DNA from 2 places in the Neptunomonas sp. ABH4_499 genome. Region 2 is predicted to be linked to the other one. Evidence: predicted binding sites of a transcription regulator. Region 2 holds the regulator's gene; the other holds the start of a gene.
The links. The regulator sigma-54, encoded in region 2, starts transcription at its own class of promoters, with help from an activator protein. The targets are predictions, from matches to a motif close to TGGCACNNNNNTTGCTNT.
Positions count from the first base shown of each region.

Region 1: the regulator sigma-54 is predicted to act here: its motif matches at 2,330-2,347, upstream of ACXAF9_RS16940 (amino acid ABC transporter substrate-binding protein).

Region 1 is NZ_JBSWXK010000023.1:27,002-34,280, reverse strand. It holds gene ACXAF9_RS16945 (amino acid ABC transporter permease) at 1-1,125, opposite strand, end outside; gene ACXAF9_RS16940 (amino acid ABC transporter substrate-binding protein) at 1,231-2,247, opposite strand; gene metG (methionine--tRNA ligase) at 2,650-4,680, opposite strand; gene ACXAF9_RS16930 (HDOD domain-containing protein) at 4,842-6,080, shown strand; gene trmA (tRNA (uridine(54)-C5)-methyltransferase TrmA) at 6,169-7,260, shown strand; gene ACXAF9_RS16920 (response regulator) at 7,263-7,279, opposite strand, start outside.
Region 2 is NZ_JBSWXK010000006.1:109,012-116,290, reverse strand. It holds gene ACXAF9_RS08050 (KpsF/GutQ family sugar-phosphate isomerase) at 63-1,037, shown strand; gene ACXAF9_RS08045 (KdsC family phosphatase) at 1,037-1,582, shown strand; gene lptC (LPS export ABC transporter periplasmic protein LptC) at 1,579-2,154, shown strand; gene lptA (lipopolysaccharide transport periplasmic protein LptA) at 2,141-2,641, shown strand; gene lptB (LPS export ABC transporter ATP-binding protein) at 2,647-3,375, shown strand; gene ACXAF9_RS08025 (RNA polymerase factor sigma-54) at 3,413-4,963, shown strand; gene hpf (ribosome hibernation promoting factor) at 5,005-5,295, shown strand; gene ptsN (PTS IIA-like nitrogen regulatory protein PtsN) at 5,315-5,776, shown strand; gene rapZ (RNase adapter RapZ) at 5,780-6,652, shown strand; gene ACXAF9_RS08005 (HPr family phosphocarrier protein) at 6,672-6,941, shown strand; gene mgtE (magnesium transporter) at 7,075-7,279, shown strand, end outside.

The DNA of each region.
Region 1 (7,279 bases), on a different contig from region 2:
TACGAGGTAAACGGCCATGGTCATAAAGATCACCTCAATCGCCTGACCGGTCTGGTTCAGCGTTGTGCCGGCGAATACAGAAACCAAGTCTGGGTAACCGATGGCGGTGGCCAGAGACGAGTTTTTCGTCAGGTTCAGGTATTGGCTGGTCAGCGGTGGGATGATCACACGCATCGCCTGAGGGATGATGATAAAGCGCAAAGTACGACCACGTGGCAGACCCAGAGCGCTTGCGGCTTCTAGCTGACCACGAGGAACCGCCAAGATACCACCTCGGACGATCTCTGCAATGAAGGAGGCGGTGTAAATGGTCAGTGCTACCCAAAGCGCCATTAATTCAGGCACCAGCGTAAGACCGCCACGGAAGTTAAAGCCTTTAAGTTCGGGATGATCTACGGTGAAAGGCTGACCCATCACGAAGTACATCACCAAAGGTAAACCAATTACCAGCGCGAGCGTTGCCCTAAGAACCGGGAATCCTTGTCCGGTTTCTTCGCGACGCTTGTTCGCCCAATTCCGCAGGAAGATCGCTGCGATAATGCCGATGATTAAAGCGCTCCACACAACGCCAGAGCCATCTTCACCGACCAATTTTGGTAGGTAGAGGCCACGTACGTTGAGGAAGGTACCCATAAACTCGATACTTTGGCGCGGGCTTGGTAAAGCGCGCAGCACCGCAAAGTACCAGAAGAAAATTTGCAGAAGCAGTGGGATGTTACGGAACGTCTCTACATAGACGGCACACAACTTAGACACTAGCCAGTTGTTGGATAAACGACCAACACCGATCAAGAAGCCCAAGAAGGTTGCCGCAATGATACCCAGTACCGATACCAGAACCGTATTCAGTAAGCCCACCACAAAGGTGCGACCGTACGTGTCCGTTTCGGAGTAGGGGATCAGCGATTGGAGAATACCAAACCCAGCTTCGTTACTTAAGAATGCGAAACCTGTGGTGATACCACGCTGTTCCAGATTGCCAAGGGTGTTGTTGATAATGATGTATAGGAACGATGCAATACCTGCGACCAGCAAAAGCTGAAAAATTAATGCCCGTTTTGCAGGATCATTCCAGAAATTGCCGGATGATGGGCGATCGGACGCTAATCGATCTGAAGTCGACATCTAAATCTCCAGGAAGTACCAGATAGAGGTGGCTCGAGCATCCTGCCAGAGCCACCGGACCTTAAATGCGCATCCCGGGTGGTGGGATACGCAGGTCAGATAGGATTAACGCATTGGTGGTGCGAACTGCAGACCACCTTGGTTCCACAGTGCGTTAAGACCACGGCTGATGTTCAGCGGTGAGCTTGCACCTACGTTACGGTCGAAAGATTCGCCGTAGTTACCCACTTGCTTAACGATTTGGTAAGCCCAATCGTCTGACAAGTCCATACCCGAACCTTTAGGGCCGTCCATACCGATGAAGCGGCTGATGTTAGGGTCGTTAGAGGTTTTCATGCTGTCGATGTTTGCAGAGGTCAGACCCAGCTCTTCAGCATTGATCATCGCATTGTGAGACCACTTAACGATGTTGAACCATACGTCGTCACCTTGACGAACAACAGGGCCCAGAGGCTCTTTAGAGATGACTTCTGGCAGTACCATTGCTGAATCTGGCTTCTCAAGCTTGATGCGCAGAGCGTACAGCTGAGATTGGTCAGAGGTCAGAACGTCACAGCGACCCGCTTCGAAACCTTTAACCGTTTGGTCGGAAGTATCGAATACAACAGGAGAGTAGCTCATGCCTTGCAGACGGAAGTAGTCAGCCAGATTCAGTTCAGTGGTTGTACCGGATTGGATACAAACCGCTGCACCGTCCAGTTCTTTCGCGCTGGAAACACCCAGCTCTTTAGAGACCATGAAACCCTGACCGTCGTAGTAGTTCACGCCGGCGAAGTTCAAGCCCAGAGTAACGTCACGCGTTTGCGTCCAAGTTGTGTTACGAGACAGTAAATCGATCTCGCCCGATTGCAACGCTGTAAAACGCTCTTTTGCGGTTAAAGGAATGTATTTAACTTTTGATGCGTCGCCCAGTGTTGCAGCAGCAACCGCACGACAAAGATCCACATCCAAGCCAGTCCACTGACCTTTATCGTCAGCTACGGAAAAGCCAGGCAAGCCAGTACTAACACCACACTGCACAACGCCGCGTTCTTTAACAGCTTCCAGAGTACCTGCCGCCATGGCAGCGCCTGAAACACCTACGGACAAAACAGCTGCAGTGATTACGCTTTTTTTCATCATTAGATCAATCCTCCTGGGATCAGGGATGTTTTTCTTTTGGTCATCAAGGGGTTGCTTTTTTGTGCAACATTCAGTGAGGAGTAAAGCAAGGGCCGTACCTACTTCTTATTTTTGTTATATTTTTCTGAAAAATTTTGGTTTTCAGGAGAATCAACTTTGTTGTCGTTTCTCTTTCTCTAAGTTTCCAAAAAGGAACAGAGTTTTCAATGTAGAAACTACGTAGGTGTATACCCTGATCTCAAGTTGCTACGGAATAACACTGTTTTTAACAGTGTTTCATTATGGTGCGCGTGCACCATGTTTTTACATTAGCACTTGATGATCAGGTTTCAACTGCGATTTGATGAATTTTACGCATAAAAAAAGCCCCATAACGGGGCTTTTTCTCGAAAAATGAGTAGGTTACTTGATACGCATACCCGGCTGGGCGCCTTCGTGAGGCTCCAAAATCCAGATGTCAGACCCACCAGGACCTGCGGCTAACACCATGCCTTCCGACACACCAAATTTCATTTTACGCGGTGCTAAGTTGGCAACCATGACGGTTAATTTACCTTCAAGGTCTTCTGGTGCGTAGGCACTTTTGATACCAGCAAAGACATTTCGTGTCTCGCCACCGAGGTCCAGCGTCAGTTGCAGAAGCTTATTGGCCCCCTTAACGTGTTCCGCTTTTGCGATGCGGGCAACGCGCAAGTCGACTTTAGCAAACTCATCAAAGCTGATGGTTTCTGCTACTGGCTCTTTGCTGAGTTCGGTTTCTGGTGCGGCGGCTTGTGCCATCGCTTCCAAGGTCGCACGGCTGTCATCAATCATGCTGGCAACGGTGTCCGCTTCGATGCGTTGCATCAACGGCTTAAATTTGTTGATCTCATGATCCGTCAGCGGTGTTTGAATGCGGTCCCAGTTAAGGTCTTCTACGTTCAAGAAGGCCGCAATCTCTTTGGCCACTTCAGGCAGTACTGGCGCAAGATAGGTTGCAATGACGCGGAATAGGTTGATGCCCAAAGAGCAGCAATCGATTACGGCTTGCTCTTGGCCTTCTTGCTTGGCCAGAACCCACGGCTCGGCGGCATCGATGTACTGGTTGGCTTTATCCGCCAGAGCCATGATGTCGCGCATCGCACGGCTGTACTCGCGTTGCTCGTAGGCGTTTGCAATCGCATCACCAGCCGCGACCGCTTCTTGGTACAAGTCGTTAGCAGGCAACTGTGCCGCCAGAGTCCCGCCACTGAATTTTTTGATAAAACCTGCACAGCGAGAGGCGATGTTGACGACCTTGTTGACCAAGTCGGCGTTTACGCGCATGCGGAAATCGTCCAAGTTCAGGTCGATATCATCGATGCCAGAACCCAATTTCGCGGCAAAGTAGTAACGCAGGTACTCTGGACGCAGGTGTTTCAGGTACGTCTCGGCCATGATGAAGGTGCCGCGTGATTTCGACATCTTTTGGCCATCAACGGTCAAAAAGCCGTGGCAGAAGACACCGTTTGGCTTACGGAACCCTGCGCCTTCCAACATGGCTGGCCAGAACAGCGTATGGAAGTATGCAATGTCCTTACCGATAAAGTGGTAAAGCTCAGCCTCTGAGTCCGCAGCCCAGTAGGTATCAAAATCGACGTTGTTCTTGCTGCACCAGTTTTTGAAGCTGGCCATGTAGCCGATTGGGGCGTCCAGCCATACATAGAAGTATTTGCCCGGTGCTTCTGGGATTTCGAAACCCCAGTAAGGTGCATCGCGGGAGATATCCCAGTTTTGTAAGCCTGCTTCAAACCACTCGTTCAGCTTGTGAATCATCTGCTCCTGAACGTGCTCATTAACCCACTTGCGCAGGAAGCCTTCAAAGTCACCCAGTTTGAAGAAATAGTGCTCCGATTCGCGCTCAATCGGCTTAGCTCCCGAAACCACAGAATAAGCATCTTTAAGGTCGACAGGGCTGTAGGTTGCGCCGCATTTCTCGCAGGAATCGCCGTATTGATCTTCGGCGTTACATTTAGGGCAGCTGCCTTTGACAAAACGGTCGGGTAGGAACATCTCTTTCTCAGGGTCGTACGCCTGAGTGATGGTTTTGCGGGCAATGTGGCCTTTATCGCGCAGACGCGTGTAGATCAAAGAGGCAAACTCTTGGTTCTCTGGCGAATGCGTTGAATAGTAGTTATCAAAACCGATCATAAAGCCAGAAAAGTCGCGCTGGTGCTCTTGGCTCACTTGGTCGATCAGCTCTTTTGGTGAGATCCCCATTTGATCTGCTTTCAGCATGATCGGTGTGCCGTGTGCGTCGTCGGCACAAACATAGGTGCACTGATGACCGCGGGACTTTTGAAAACGAACCCAGATGTCCGTTTGGATGTACTCAACCAGGTGCCCAAGGTGAATAGGACCATTGGCATAGGGCAGTGCGCTGGTGACGAGAATATTACGCTGCTTATCTGACATGGTGTTCAAATTTCGATTCGGTTTGATAAAGAGGCCGATAGTGTAAGACGTTCGCAGCGCTTTATGAATAAAAGAAACGAATTTTATGGAAAGTTTGCGATATATGGTCTAGAAACTCTATTATCGAACGAATGTTTATCTTCTGTTAAGGGAGTAGCGGTATGCAATTAAGTACGCCAAGGATTGCCCAAGACAAAAGCGTGTTGGTCTGCGACTCGGCGGCGATCAGTGATGACGACATTAATTTAGTCGCGGATCTGAACGGCTGGTACGTGTCCAGAGTGCGTTCTGTCGAGCAATTGGTGCAAACGGCGGCCAAAGAATCTTTTGATGTGCTGATCATGGGGTTAACCGAAAACCCCGAAAAAGCGCTGACGGTGTTAGCAGAGCTGATCAAAGTCAGCCCAAAAACCGTGCGCATTGTGATCAGCGGTCATGTCTCGCCTGTGGTCTCAGCGCGCGTGGCGGAGCTGGCGCACACCTCGTTACCGATGGGTGCCAAAGAGGTACAGCTGTCCCAAGCGATTGAGCACGCATTAAAAGTCGTCTCCTTGATCCACAAGCCTGCCTTGCGTGAAGAGGTTGGGCGCATTCAAAAGTTGCCTTCGCTTCCGGAAGTGTACCGCGAGTTAAACGACGCGCTCGTTAACGGCAACGCGAACGCCAAAGAGATTGCTGCCATCATCCAAAAAGATGCGGTGATGTCGGCCAAGGTATTGCAGTTGGTCAATTCGGCCTTTTTCGGTCTAGAGAGGCACATTTATCGCCTGAACGAGGCGGTCACGATTTTAGGTGTACGCCAGATCCGTGATTTGGCGCTCTCGTATCACCTCTTTGAGACCTTTCCGCAAACCAATCAGTGGTCGAGCTTCTCCTTTAATGAGGTGCAATCTCGCTCTTTGACGGTGGCGCGTTTTGCGCAAAACATTTGCCGTGCGGTAAAAGCGGATCGCCACATACAGGGTTTGGCGTTTTTGGGCGGTTTGCTGCACGACTTTGGCATGGTGGTGTTGGCCTCCAACAACCCAGAGCGTTATCACGATGTGATGGAAAAAGCGCAAGAGCTGAATCAGCCTTTGTACGCGGTCGAGAAAATGGAGCTGGGTGTGTCCCATGCCGAAGCCGGGGCCTATCTATTGGGTATCTGGAATCTACCGCCGAAAGTGATCGAGGCGGTGTTGTTCCATCATTTTCCGGCCAGTTCTAACTCGACGGAGTTTGAGCCCTTAACCGCTGTGCACATCGCCGATGCCTTGTTGCCACCGGTAAACAGCGCTATTGATTGCCGCTTATCCAGCCAGCTATCGATGAAGTATCTGGACCGTTTGGGGCTTAAAGGCGAGCTTAACTACTTAGAAATGATGGCCGCTGAATACTGCGACCGCATGGAAACGGCCTAAGCCTAGTTAAAGCGTTTAGAGTCGTTGCACTGGCGCCTGTGACTGATAAAATGCGCGCTCTTTTTTTAATCGCATTTTAGAGGTTTTCATGGCGCTTTCGAACATTCAACCGGACCGTTACGACGAGTTACTCAACGAAAAGGTTGAGGGTGTTCGTCAGCAGTTCGCCGATTTTGATCTGCCCGCCATCGAATCCTTCGATTCCCCTAAAACCCATTACCGCCTGCGTGCGGAGTTTCGTGTTTGGCACGATGGGGATGATCTCTATTATGTGATGTTCGAGCCGGGTGATAACAAAAACCCCATCCGCTTGGATGAGTGCCCAATGGTGGCTAAGCCGATTCACGACTTGATGTTCCCGTTAATCGAGGAGATCAAATCCAACAAGGCATTGCGCTTTAAGCTGTTTCAGGTCGATTTCCTAAGCACATTAACCGGCGAGATCTTGGTGAGCCTACTTTACCACCGTCCCATTGATGATGCGTGGCAAGAGGCCGTTCAGGCGCTCAAGGCTAAGTTTGATATCGATGTGGTGGGGCGCTCGCGCAAGAAAAAAGTGATTCTGGATCGGGATTTTGTCAACGAAACCCTCACCATCCAAGGTAAGCCGTATCACTACAAACAGATCGAGAACAGCTTCACTCAGCCAAACGGGGTGGTCTGCCAAAAGATGATCGAGTGGGCACTCGACATCACTGAAAACGCAAAAGGGGATCTGGTCGAGTTCTATTGTGGTAATGGCAACTTTACTCTGCCATTGGCGCAAAACTTCCGCCGTGTGGTGGCCTGCGAAATCTCGAAAACGTCGGTGAATGCCGCGCGTGAAAACATCGAGAAAAACGCCATCACGAATTTGGATGTGCTGCGTATGCCCTCGGAGGACCTCACCGCCGTGCTACAAGGCCGTTTAGAGACCCGCAAAGTGGCGGGGCTTAATCTGGAAGAGTGCGACTTTACCACAGTGCTGGTGGACCCACCGCGTGCGGGCTTGGATGATGAAACGGTTAAGCAGGTCACCACGTACGACAATATCATCTACATCAGCTGTAACCCTGATACCTTACACGATAACTTACAAACGATTACGCAAACGCACGACATTCAGCGTTTTGCCGTGTTCGATCAGTTCCCTTACACGCACCACCTTGAGTGCGGTGTATACCTCACGCGTAAGGCGTAAAGTTAAGCCTTAAGGGTAT
Region 2 (7,279 bases):
TGCTATGATCCCCGCATCGTTTTTAAACGGGCATAGCCCCAGTCACAGTTTCAGAGAGCTCTATGGATCAGACTAAATCTTTTCGTGAATCCGGCATTCGTACCATCCAACTGGAAGCGGAGGCCATTCTTGAGCTGATCTCCCATTTAGATCAATCCTTCGATCAAGCCTGCGAGTTGATGATGGGCTGTAAAGGCCGCATCGTTGTAACCGGCATGGGTAAATCAGGTCACATCGGCCGTAAAATCGCAGCCACCTTGGCCAGCACCGGCACACCGGCCTTTTTTGTACACCCAGGTGAAGCGAGCCACGGCGATATGGGGATGTTCACAAAAGATGATGTCATTATCGCGCTATCAAACTCAGGCGAAACGTCCGAGATTGTAACGATCCTGCCTTTGATCAAGCGTATGGGCGCCCCCTTGATCAGCATCACAGGCAACCAAAACTCGACCTTATCGCAAGAGGCTGATGCTAACTTGCACATCGGCGTTGAAAAAGAAGCCTGCCCTCTGAACTTAGCACCGACCTCCAGCACCACAGCACAACTGGTGTTAGGTGATGCGTTGGCGATTGCTCTTTTGGAAGCCAAAGGTTTCAGCGCTGAAGATTTCGCGTTCTCGCACCCGGGTGGAAGCTTAGGTCGCAAACTGCTGCTGAAAGTCAAAAACATCATGCACGCCGAGCAAGAAGTACCTGTCGTTGCGCTGGGTACGTCGATTAAAGAGGCCCTTCTAGAAGTGACCAACAAACGCTTGGGGATGACCACCGTGGTCAACCAAGAAGGTCAGCTGGCAGGCATTTTCACCGACGGTGACCTTCGTCGTACGTTGGATCAGAACTTAGATTTGGCAAGCACCGCCATCGAGCAGGTCATGACACGCCAATCAACCACCGTATCCGAAGAGATGCTAGCAGCAGAAGCACTTAAAGTTATGCAGGATAAAAAGATCAATGCGTTGATCATCTGCGATAACGATCAAAAACCGGTCGGTGCTCTTAACATGCACGACATGCTAAAAGCGGGGGTCATCTAATGAAATTTCACTTTATCGAATCAGGTGAGCTTCGCAAACGCGCTAAAAACATCACCCTGGCCGTGTTTGATGTCGACGGCATCCTAACCGACGGCAGCCTGTACTTCTTACCCGACGGCCAAGAGGTCAAGATGTTCAACACATTGGATGGTCTTGGCTTTAAGCTGCTGCAAAAAGCGGGCGTTGAGATTGCCATCATCACAGGCCGCCAATCACCGCAGGTGATTCAACGGGCCAAAGCACTCGGCGTGGATCACCTCTTCCAAGGCCGTGACGATAAACTAACGGCCTTAAACGAGTTACTTTCGAATACTGAACACTCGTTAGAGACCACAGCGTACATCGGTGATGACTTACCGGATTTATCCGCAATCAACGCCGTTGCCTTCGGTGCATCTGTGCCTAACGGCCATCCAGTTGTGCGCTCTGATGCGGATTGGATCACACAACGCACCGGCGGCTACGGCGCGGCTCGCGAGTTTTGTGAAGTCATTTTAGAGGCCAAAGGCGCTCTAGAATCCGTGTATCAGGACTTTCGTGCATGATCCTGAGTCGTAGCGGTGTTCGACTGGCCACAGCCGTCGTGCTATTGGTTCCGTTGTTTGCTTATTGGATCATCAATCCGGAACAAAACAACGAGCCAACAAGCCAAGACTCACCGCTTGATGCGGGAGCCGATTACTATTTGTCGAACGCTAACGTGAAGCGCTTTAACGAATCGGGCACCCTGAGCACCGAACTCAACGTGGAAAAATGGGAGCATTTCCCAAGCGATAAGCGCTCGCTGCTGAGACGCCCATCCGTTCAAGGTGTCACAGATCAGCTGCAAACATACACATTAAAAAGCAAAGTTGGCACACTCTTTGACGGGCAGACGCAGTTGACGCTTGATGAAGAGGTAGTGCTCACGCATAATCCCAACTCCGACTCCCCCTCTCGCATCGAGACGGATCGGCTAATTTACACACCGGAAACGTCGATGGTCACTTCCGACTCGACGGTTCGGATTATCAATTCTGATTGGACGGTCAGCGCGAAAGGCATCTCTGTCGATCTGAACTCACACACTTCAGAGCTGAGCACTGACGTTGAAGGGACTTTTTATGTCGACCCTTAATTGGAAAGTTTGGTTGAGCGCCGCACTTTTAACCGCATCCAGTATGGTTAATGCGCTTCCAGAAGACCGTAAGCAACCGATTCACATTTCGGCTGATTCGGCGCAAATTGACGAGAAAGCCGGTGTGACGACTTACACGGGTAATGTGTCTATTACTCAAGGCACTATGAAGATCCGCGCCGCTAAAGTCAGTCTTTACCAAAAAGACCGCGCCGTTGATCGTATTGTGGCTACAGGCTCTCCGGCCAAATTCAGCCAGCAGGCAGCGGCCAATCAGGCCATTACAGATGCCTATGGTAATTCACTTGAATACCTAGTGAAAAAACAAACCATCACTCTATCTGGAAACGCAAAAGTTGAGCAGGAGAAAAACCAGTTCAGCGGCGAGCGAATCGTATACCAGATGGACAAAGCACGTGTGAACGCTTACGGCGGCAAAGACTCAGGTCAGCGTGTTCAGATGATTATTCAACCGAACGGCAACTGAGCATTATGTCACTTGAGTTAAAAGCCACCCATTTGGCGAAGTCGTACAAAAAACGCCACGTGGTACGTGACGTATCAATGACGGTCAAAGCCGGCGAGATCGTCGGTTTACTGGGCCCAAACGGCGCCGGTAAAACCACCTGTTTTTACATGATTGTTGGCTTGGTTAAAGCCGACAAAGGCCAGATCTTCATCAATGATCAAGACATTACGGCCTTCGCCATGCACGATCGTGCTCGTCAAGGTATTGGGTATCTGCCGCAAGAGGCGTCGATCTTTCGAAAGCTGAGTGTCGAAGACAACCTGATGTCGATTCTTGAGCTTAGAAAAGATCTGTCCCCAAGTGATCGTAAAGCCACTCTTGAAAACCTGTTACAAGAGTTCCACATTACGCACATCCGCGACAGCCTAGGCATGAGCCTATCCGGCGGCGAACGCCGTCGTGTTGAGATCGCAAGGGCACTCGCGTCCGAACCTAAATTCATTCTATTGGATGAGCCCTTTGCTGGCGTCGATCCGATCTCGGTCAACGATATTAAAGAGACCGTAAAGCACCTACAATCACGAGGTATTGGGGTGTTAATCACTGACCATAACGTACGTGAAACGTTAGACATTTGTGAAAAAGCGTATATCGTCAGTGAAGGTGTCATTCTAGCCGAAGGCGCACCGGCTGATATTTTAGCCAATGAGCAAGTGAAAGCCGCCTATCTTGGCGAGTCCTTCCGGCTGTAATTGACCGACCTGTGTTATTGGAGTAGATGCGGAGTTTATGAAGCAGTCATTACAACTCAAAATGGGTCAGCACCTGACCATGACCCCACAACTGCAACAGGCGATTCGCTTATTGCAGTTATCAACATTGGACCTTCAGCAAGAGATTCAGTCGGCGCTTGAAAGCAACCCGATGCTGGAGACCAATGAAGAGGGAGATGAGTTAGACTCCAACTCGGCCGGCAACGACAATAACGAGCGCGCTGAGTCCGACGATTACTCACAAGAAGACTACACCGCTCAAGCCAGCGAGACTCAACAAGAGCGCAATGACTCAGCCGAGATGGCTGATACGGCCTCTGTCGATGATCAATGGAACGATGATATTCCAGCGGAGCTCTCAACCGACTCCAGTTGGGACGACACCTTCCAGACCGCGTCCAGCAGCTCAGGCAGTACCACCCACCGTGACGACGATGACTTTATGGAGTCCAACGACACGGCCGAAGAAACCCTGCAAGATCATCTTCATTGGCAGCTCAACCTAACCCGTATGAGCTTAGAAGACCGAATGGTTGCTGAGGCGATCATCGATGCGATCGACCCTGAGGGCTACCTTCGCACCACAACCGAAGAGCTCCTTGAGGATTTCAAACGGCAAGAACCCGAGCAGTTCCAAGACACCGAAATTGAAGAGATCGAAGCGGTATTGCACCGCATTCAGCAGTTTGATCCACCCGGTGTCGGTGCCCGAGACTTGGGTGAGTGTTTAGCCATCCAGCTTAAGCAGTTACCAGAAAAACCGCCGCTGTTTGAGCAGACGCTCCAGCTGTGCCTGAATCACATCCATTTGCTGGGTAGTCGCGATTACAAACAGCTGATGCGTAAGCTGCGCGTCAAAGAGCCACAGTTACAAGCGATGATTCTTTTGATTCAATCGCTGAACCCGCAACCTGGCGCGATGATCTCTTCCAGCCAGGCGGAGTACGTTATCCCCGATGTATTCGTTGAAAAAGTCAAAGGCGTGTGGATAGCCCGACTCAATTCCGATGCATCGCCTAGCCTTCGAATCAACACTCAGTATGCCGACCTCATCCGCCGAGCTGACTCCAGTGCTGATAACACCTACTTGAAGAATCACTTGCAAGAAGCACGTTGGTTTATCAAGAGTTTAATGAGCCGAAATGAAACCCTACTCAAAGTTGCGAGTCAGATTGTTGAAAGGCAGTCGGATTTTCTGGAGTACGGCGAGGAGGCCATGAAGCCAATGGTGTTGCATGACATTGCCGAAGCAGTCGAAATGCACGAGTCCACGATATCGCGTGTGACCACCCAAAAATACATGCATACCCCAAGGGGTATCTTTGAGTTGAAGTACTTCTTCTCAAGCCATGTCAGCACCAATGATGGTGGTGCTGCATCGTCAACCGCCATTCGCGCCGTGATAAAAAAACTGATAGCGGCCGAAAATCCTGCTAAACCTTTAAGTGACAGTAAAATTGCTCAATTACTTGATGCAGAGGGAATCCAGGTCGCTCGAAGAACGATTGCCAAATATCGCGAAGCGATGGGCATCGCCCCTTCTAACGAAAGAAAGCGTCTGGTTTAATAACGACTCACTACGACGAACAATCGTCTAAGGAGACATGTATGCAGATCAATATCACAGGTCACCACTTAGAACTGACAGATGCACTGACCGAATATGTCCACACCAAGTTTGATAAACTGGAAAGGCATTTTGATAACATCACCAATGTCCAAGTGACCCTGAGTGTTGATAAGCAACGTCAAATAGCAGAAGCTGGCATGCACATCGCAGGCGGCGAAGTCTTTGCAACGAGCGAACACACAGATATGTATGCAGCGATTGATGCGGTAACCGACAAACTGGACCGCCAAATCATTAAGCACAAAGAAAAACTCAAGAGCCACAAATAAGTAAGGCGTTACATCACTTATGCCCATACTCTCATTGCTTTCACCTTCAAGAACGCTTCACGCCGTAGAAGGCATTAGCAAAAAGCGCGTATTAGAAACCGCCAGCAAGTTGATTGCAGAATCAGCCGGTGAAGAGGTTGATCAGGATGCTGTATTCACTGGACTCATCGGACGAGAGAGATTGGGCAGTACCGGTATTGGGGAGGGCGTTGCCATTCCCCACTGCCGTCTTGCCGGAATCGATACCGCTATGGGGGCTTTATTTACCCTAAGCGAACCCATCGATTTTGACGCCATCGACCAACGCCCCGTCGACCTGTTGTTCTTTTTACTGGTCCCTGAAGAGGCGTGTGACGAACACCTAGACACCTTGGCCAAACTGGCCGAATCCTTCAGCCAAGAAAGCTGCCGAGCCCAACTTAGAAGCGCGCAGTCCGACGAAGATTTACTGCGCATCGCTCAAACTGTATTTGGAACCTAAAGCATGAAACTGGTGATCATCAGCGGCCTATCAGGATCGGGTAAGAGTTCTGCCCTTCAGGCTCTTGAAGACATCGGTTTTTATTGCATTGATAATCTACCTGCACTACTGATCCCTGATTTGATTCGCCACCTCGAAGAGGAGGCGACAATGAAAAAGATCGCAGTGTGCGTGGACGCTCGAAATCTGACCAGCAACCTCGAAAAGCTGCCGGAGATTTGGCAAGACTTCAAATCGCGCTCCAACATCCAAGCCGAACTTCTGTTCATTGGTTGCGCGCAAGAGACGCTGATCAAACGCTACAGCTCGACCCGTCGACGCCACCCTATGTCGACCAAGAATCGCGGCCTGTCCGAGGCCATTGAATACGAAGAAGCGCTTCTAGAGCCCATCGCAGAGATCGCGGATCTCAAAATCGATACATCGCATATGTCACTGTATGACCTGCGTGATCTGATCAAACTGCGCATAGCCGATCGAAAAACCCAAGCGCTCTCACTGCAGTTTGAATCGTTCGGATTTAAGCACGGTGTACCGATGGATGTTGACATGGTGTTTGATGTCAGGGTATTACCTAATCCTTACTGGGTATCGGAGCTGCGCCGCTACTCCGGCCTGGATCAATCGGTCATCGACTTTTTAGAAGGCGATGCCTTGGTAGAGTCCATGTTTGAGGATATCAAAAGCTACATGGAACGTTGGCTGCCCCACTTTGCAGACAACAACCGAAGCTACGTCACCGTAGGCATTGGTTGTACCGGTGGACAGCACCGCTCTGTTTATTTAGCCGAGCGATTAACTGCACACTTTGTGCACTCTAACGACAATGTAAACGTTCGCCATCGCGAGCTAAGCACATCGAAAAACACCCATTAATTCCGGAAATAATAAAGAGATGCTGGAAAAGAACATCACAATCATCAACAAGTTGGGACTGCACGCCCGCGCGGCAGCAAAACTGATCGGTACCACAACGCGCTTTTCGTCGGATGTGTACCTGATTAAAGATGGTCGTGAGGTCGATGGCAAAAGCATTATGTCTGTGATGATGCTGGCCGCCAGCAAGGGCACCGAGTTAACGGTGCGCATCTCTGGTGACGATCAGGGTGAGGCGATGAGCGCCATTGAATCCCTGATTAATAACCGATTTGATGAGGAAGAGTGACTTCGTTTCAATCATGCAACACCTGCCTGATTGACGCTTTACCGGTCATTACTTTTCGCTATACTAGCCGCCATATTCATCAGCGCCCTATTTACGCGGCTTTGTGTCGCCTGTTCTGAGGTACCACGCTTCTATGACGACCCGTGAAGACAACTCAGCTCACTCAACGCTTTCTTCGGCTCTGGAATCCGGTGCTTTTCAGCAGGTTCGTTTTACGCTGAATAACTCGATGCGTCCTGTAGAGGTCGCGCACTTACTCGAGAAATCGCCGCCCAAAGAGCGCCAAATCCTCTGGAACCTTATCCACCCCGAAAACGAAGGTAAGGTGCTTCAGTACT